DNA from 2 places in the Candidatus Desulfovibrio trichonymphae genome. Region 2 is predicted to be linked to the other one. Evidence: predicted binding sites of a transcription regulator. Region 2 holds the regulator's gene; the other holds the start of a gene.
The links. The regulator sigma-54, encoded in region 2, starts transcription at its own class of promoters, with help from an activator protein. The targets are predictions, from matches to a motif close to CTGGCACGGNNNNTGCTT.
Positions count from the first base shown of each region.

Region 1: the regulator sigma-54 is predicted to act here: its motif matches at 1,518-1,535, upstream of RSDT_RS06110 (DVU0150 family protein).

Region 1 covers NZ_AP017368.1:1,250,519-1,253,935, reverse strand. Annotated here, with positions in the region: gene RSDT_RS06115 (sigma 54-interacting transcriptional regulator) at 1-1,402, opposite strand, end outside; gene RSDT_RS06110 (DVU0150 family protein) at 1,569-1,871, shown strand; gene RSDT_RS06105 (sulfite exporter TauE/SafE family protein) at 1,893-2,954, shown strand; gene RSDT_RS06100 (DUF4881 domain-containing protein) at 2,968-3,417, shown strand, end outside.
Region 2 covers NZ_AP017368.1:804,286-807,702, reverse strand. Annotated here, with positions in the region: gene gatB (Asp-tRNA(Asn)/Glu-tRNA(Gln) amidotransferase subunit GatB) at 24-1,463, shown strand; gene rpoN (RNA polymerase factor sigma-54) at 1,604-3,031, shown strand; gene hpf (ribosome hibernation-promoting factor, HPF/YfiA family) at 3,060-3,417, shown strand, end outside.

The sequences.
Region 1 (3,417 bases), 450 kb from region 2:
CAGGGAGATCCTCAACCGGTTCCCTTTGAGACAACGCTGTCGCTTCAGCCTGCCTGAAAAGTCGATGCTCCATCGCCCCGTGCAGCCGCTCCAGCAGAATGTTGGAAGCTCCTTTTATCTTCTCCAGCGCCGGCAACAGAAGGGGCAGAACAAGCGGATCATCTCTGTTTTGTTCATTGCGGCTTTGCAGCTCGACGGCGAGCGCATGCAACTGTTTGTCGGCTGCACGGGTAATTCTGGCCAGGCATATGCCCAAAAGCAACATTCCTCCAAAAAAACAGAAGGCATAGACGCTGAACAATTGTGTGCCGGTGCGCGTTGCCGTAAAACTGCTGTCCAACACGGCAAGGCCGCCTATGACGTTCCGTTCGTCATCAGTGTCGGCAGGGGTTGTGACAGGTACATAATTTACGCCCTCCACCCGCAACTGGCCGTCTCCCCACAATGCACCTGTTTCCGGCAAAGAGATACGGCCAACACGACGGTTTTGTACATTAATCACCATATCCCAGTAGTTCAGATAATCCGGCGCAGGACGAAAAGCCTGACTGAAACCAGGACGTCCAAAATCTCCACGAAAGCCTGCCCGTACGGTGTCGGAGCTCAGAGGGGTTTCACGCTGCTCAACATTCGGCTTTTCCGACTGAAAGAGCATCCAGCCGTCTCTGTCAAAAAAAAGGCTGCGGACATTGGTGCTTTCTTTTCCATCTCCGGCGGCCCCATCGGAAGAAAAGGCGGAAACAACGTCACGCATGGCCGCCAGATCAAGCGAGAGCGCCAACACTCCTTGAAAATTCCCTTTCGCGTCATGAACAGGCGTGGAAAAACGCAGGACGTGAAAAGTTAAACTCTGCACAGAATTACTGACCGGTACAAAGGCATAGCTCACTTCCAGGGGCTGCCCCACGTTTACACGGCCGGGAAGTCTGGCGGAACCGACATTGTGAAAAGGGCCGGACAACGTGCGCATGGTAACATCCGGCGGCACAGTAATAATATCGCCCATGTAGTTCAGCAAAAGATATTTGTTTTCAGGCGCAAGCCCGATGAAGGCGATTTCACGGTAATGAAAATTCGATGAACGTATCTGAAGTTTGAGACGTCGCACCATTGACTGCTTATCAAGCGCGCCCGCAGCCAGAATCAAAAGGTGATTGCGCGCTTCCGCGAGCAATTGCTCTAAAGCGAGAGCCATGATGCGCGTTTGGAACTGCGCATTGCGCGCCACGGTATGATTGACGATATTTTCGACAATACGGCCGTTTGTATAAAAAAGAAGCAAGAGCACAAATGCCAGAAGAGGCAGACCGAGCAGAAGCATCTGGCTGAGTATGCTGCGATTGACAAAAAGGGAAGCGGTTTTTAAAGAATTTCCCGCAATAACAGGCAAAAAAATACGCATAATGTTTCCTGTCGCGCAAAAAACACGCAAATATAGCGACAACTCTACTTTGGGGCCATTTTTTTTGCAACTGCTTTTTTACAATTAATGTCTCTCTGTCAAAGATAATCGCGCAATGGCACAAGCCTTGCTATAATACTGTCGAAAAAACTTAATGGAGGGAACCATGAAAAGAATGCGCAGGCTTTGGTTATGGATTACGGGCTGCGCGCTGCTGTTGCCCGTGCTCATGCCTTCAATCGCCCTCGCGGCGGAGAAAAAGGCCGATGTAGTTATTGTGGCCGATACGCGCCAAGTGGACGGCATTTTGTATATGTGGGCGGAAATGTACAACGCAAGCCATTTATTTTTCGCTATGGTAACAATGATCAGCATTCCCGTTCTTGGCGTCATCCTTGGCTTTATAGCTGACTTTTTTATGACCAAGATCGGTATTGATCTCGAACACCGCGAACTGGCGGAAAAATAATCCAGAATAAGGAGATACTTAATGGAATGGCTTTATATGTTGATGCCCATTTCCGGCGTAAATATTTTTTGGCCCGGTTTGATCATTCTCGGGCTGGGCGTCGGCATTATCGGCGGGTTCTTTGGTTTGGGCGGTGCGTGGATGGTAACTCCGGGTCTTAACATTCTCGGCTTTCCCATGGCCTTTGCTATCGGCACGGACGTGGCGCAAATGGCTGGCAAATCTTTGATTTCAACCATGCGTCACGGCAAATTCGGCAATGTTGACTATCTGCTTGGCCTGGTCATGCTTATGGGCACCGTTGTGGGCGTGGAAATAGGCGCGCAGATGGTCATGTGGCTTGAACGGATTGGGCAGGTGGACAAAGTGGTACGCTGGCTCTATGTGGTGCTGTTGATCCTTCTCGCTTGGCTGGTCTTTCACGATGTGGCCAAGCGCAAGCAAAAGGAACGCGAGGCAAAGGCAAAAAATCAGGAGCTGGAACAGGGCGCCACAGGCCTTGATTGGGCCTCCAAGCTTCAGGCCATCCACGTTCCGCCCATGGTTTACTTCAAACGGGCTGGCGTGACCTGCTCGTTCTGGCTGCCCATTACTGTAAGTCTCTTCACAGGCTGGCTGGCCGGCATTCTTGGTATCGGTGGAGGTCTTATCCGTATGCCAGCTCTGGTCTATCTGATAGGTTGCCCCACGCACCTCGCCGTGGGAACCGACCTTTTTGAAGTGGCCATTTCCGGCCTCTACGGCGCCGCCTCCTATACCTATAAGGGCCGCACCGAGCTTGTCGCGGCCATTATCATGCTGTGCGGCGCCGCCATCGGCGCACAGATCGGCGTTGTCGCCACAAAATACGTCAAGGGTTACGGCATACGCATCGTCTTCGGCCTCGCTGTGCTGGGCTGTCTGATGTCTGTTTTGCTCAAACTGCTTCAAGCTGAATTGCCTTCAATCGCAGGTCTGCTCGGTACGCTGGCTACCATTGAGGTACTGGCCTTTGTGAGCGCCATTTCCGTCTACATCGCCGCCCGTATGGTTCAGGGCGCCAAGGCTGAACTCGCCGCCAAGCGACAGAAAGCCGGCAACTAGGAGGAGACAAGCCATGAAAATACGTACATTGCTGATATCGGTCCTGGCCTTCTCCTTTGCCCTCGCGGCCTGTGATTTTAACGGCGACGTGGAACAGGGGCGCGCGGTGGCCTTTGACCCCGCAACAAAAACAATGACCATTGTGGTGGACGCAAACCGCAACAGCGCCAATCCCAGCTATACCGGCGCGGTCATCACCTACAAGCTGCCTGTCGAAGCAAAGGAAATGGGGCCCAAACCCATAGTGGGCGGCCTTCTGAAGATCAATCTGGACAAGTCGTTGGTTATTTTTGACCCGATTTCCAATGCCCCAAAAGAAATGACTGTGGAATTCACTGATGTGGAAAAGAACATCGGTTCCAAGCACCCCAAAGTGGCAGGCAAGACTTTTCCGTTGATAGACGAGGAAAAAGGGAGAGTCACCATCTATGCGTCTGATTTAAAAGCGCTTATAACCTTTAAG
Region 2 (3,417 bases):
CCGTCGTAAAAATGGATTGACATATGACTGTATGTGAAGTCGTCATCGGCCTGGAAGTGCACATCCAACTTGCCACAGCCTCAAAATTGTTCTGCCCGTGTCCCACCATGTTCGGCCAACCGCCAAATACCAATGTCTGCGAAATCTGCCTCGGCATGCCGGGCGCGTTGCCGTCACTCAACCGGCAGGCTGTGCATTACGCGGCGCTTGTGGGACTTGCCGCAAACTGTACGATCAACCTTTATTCTGTCTTTGCGCGCAAAAACTATTTTTATCCTGATCTTCCAGCAGGATATCAAATTTCTCAATTTGACCTTCCTGTATGTGAACACGGCTGCCTGAGCATTCGGGCGGACGGGATTGAAAAAAACATCGGCATTACGCGCATTCATTTGGAAAATGATGCGGGCAAAAATATCCACGCGCAGGACGAAAACGTCAGCTATGTCGATCTGAACAGGGCGGGAACACCGCTCGTGGAAATTGTTTCAGAACCGGACATACGCTCGCCCGCCGAAGCCGTGGCGTATCTGAAAACCCTTTACGGCATTGTGACCTATCTTGGTGTGTGTGACGGAAATATGGAAGAAGGCAGCTTCCGTTGCGACGCCAACGTTTCCCTGCGTCCGGCGGGAAGCACGCGTTTCGGCATCCGCTCTGAAATCAAAAATCTTAACTCGTTCAAAAATGTGCAGCGCGCCATAGAATATGAAATCGCCCGCCAGCAGGGCATCCTGGATGACGGAGACGCCGTGACGCAGGAAACACGTCTCTATGATGCCGTCAAAAATGTTACCATTGCCATGCGCAGCAAGGAAGAAGCTCACGACTACCGCTACTTCCCCGATCCGGATCTCCTGCCGGTCACAATCAGCGGGGAAGAACTGGACGCGTGGAAAAACGAAATGCCTGAACTGCCGCATACGCGCCTTGAACGCTTTAAAGCGATGACCGGCTTGCCTGAGGCGGACATCGAGATGCTTGTGCAACACCCGAACATGGCGGATTTTTTTGAAACAGCGGCAGGCTTGTCTGACGCCAGAAAGACGGCAAACTACATGCTCGGCCCCCTGCTGCGTGAATGCCATGCCCGCAATCTGCCGGCTGATCCGGCAAAATGGGCCATGCGGCCGCAAGCTCTTGCGGAGCTTGTGCGCATTGTGGATCAGGGGCTGATCAGCGCCAAAATTGCCAACGATATTTTTGCCGAAATTTTCAGCACCGGTGCCATGCCCGAAGCGTATATCAAAGAAAAAAATCTTGGGCAGATTTCTGATTCCGGCGCGCTGGGAGCGGCCGTCGACGCGGCTGTTGCCGCTCACCCCGCAGAGACGGCCTCGTACAGGAGCGGCAAAACAAAACTGCTCAGCTTCTTTGTGGGTCAGGTCATGCGCGCTACAAAGGGCAAAGCCAACCCCGCCCTTGTCAATGAACTTCTTGTACGCAAGCTGGGTCGGCACTGATTTTCCTGTGATATCATAATTTAATTCACAGCGGATTAAAGCTAACAACCGGCCATTGCATATTTTTTACAATATGGCACACTCTTTGATAACAACTGGACAAATGTATTTTTTGAACACATTTCCAACAAAAAAACAGCATGGCACTCGAACTCAGCCAACAATTAAAACTCAGCCAGCAAATCTTTATGACGCCGATGCTGCAGCAAGCCATCGGGCTGCTGCAACTTTCACGTCTGGAGCTGCTGGAGACAGTGCAGCAGGAACTTGTTGACAATCCTTTTCTTGAAGAAGACTCCGGCGAAGACGACGCGGCGGAAAACAATCCTGAAATCCGCCAGGACGGCATTGACGAAGACGGCTACGGCAGAGAAATCAACTGCAATGCCGACTGGGAGGACTATCTCGGCGAGTTTGCCAGCACCCCTTGCCTCTTGCAGGCGCGCGAGTTTGAATCGTCTGAGGAAATTGCCCCGCTTGAGGGACGCTGCTCGGCAAAACCTACGCTGGAAAGCCATCTGCTTTGGCAATTGTGCCTTTCTACCATGAGTGAAACGCAAAAAAACATCGGCGAGGCGATCATCGGCAATCTCTCTTCATCAGGCTATTTGCAGGCGGCACTCAAAGAAATTGCGGACATGGCCTCATGTACAGTCAGCGAGGCGGGCGCGGTCTTGGAACGCGTGCAGCTTTTCGACCCTGTGGGCGTTGCCGCGCGAAGCGCGCGGGAGTGTCTGCTCGTGCAGCTCAAAAATCTGCGTTATGACCGTGACCCTGTGCTCGTTGAACTTGTTGAATCGCATCTCGAAGATATTGAAGCAAAACGATACAGGCCGTTGTTGCGCAAATTCAGGCTGGATATGAATAACCTGAAAAAATACCTTGATATCATTCAGAGTCTTGACCCTATGCCGGGAGCAAGTTTCGGCGGTGGCGAACCAACGTATGTCAGCCCGGACGTCTATGTTTACAAAATCGACAATGAATTTGTAATCCTGTTCAATGAAGACGGGTTGCCGCAATTACATCTCTCTTCTCTGTATCATGCAAAAATAAAACTCACATCAGAACAGGAAAAAGAATATTGCAGTGAAAAAATGCGTTCAGCGGCATGGATGATTAAAAGTCTTTATCAACGTCAACGCACGCTGTATAAAGTTATGGAGAGCATTGTTCGTCATCAGCAGGATTTTTTTGAATACGGCGTTACAAAACTCTCCCCATTGATTCTTAAAGATATTGCCGATGATATAGATATGCATGAATCCACAATCAGCCGTATTACAACCAACAAATACGTTGCGACGCCGCACGGAATTTTTCAATTAAAATTCTTTTTCAACAGCGGTCTTGAACTGGACGACGGTAGCCAGGTGGGCTCGGAAAGTGTGAAAGCACAGATAAAAAAATTTATTGCCGAAGAAGACGCAAATACCCCCCTGAGCGACGAACGCATCGGCGAAATGCTCAAGAGATCCCTCAAGGTCAACATCGCCCGGCGCACTGTCGCCAAGTATCGCACATCGCTTGATATTCCTTCTTCTTCAAGACGCAGGAAATATTTTTGAAGCCACGTACCACTTAAAGGAGCACAGGATGAATATCTCTTTCGCCTTCAAGAATTTTGAGGTTTCCGACCATCTCAAAAAATATGCCCGCCGCCGCATTGAAAAACTCGGACGTTTTTTCGGCAAATCCGCAGGGTTTGAGGTAAGCGTCGTGCTGACCGTGGATAAATTCCGCCACCGATGTGAAGTGACGGTTCGCGGCGAGGGCCTGCATATCAACGCATCCGAACAAACCACCGATATGTATTCGGCCATAGATCTGGTCACCGACAAGGTTGAGGCGCAGATAAAGCGTCAGGTTTCCCGCTTCAAGAAACAGCGGCGCAAAACCGCAAAATCGGATGTGGACGTCTTTACCTACAATTTTGACGCACAGGCGGAAGATA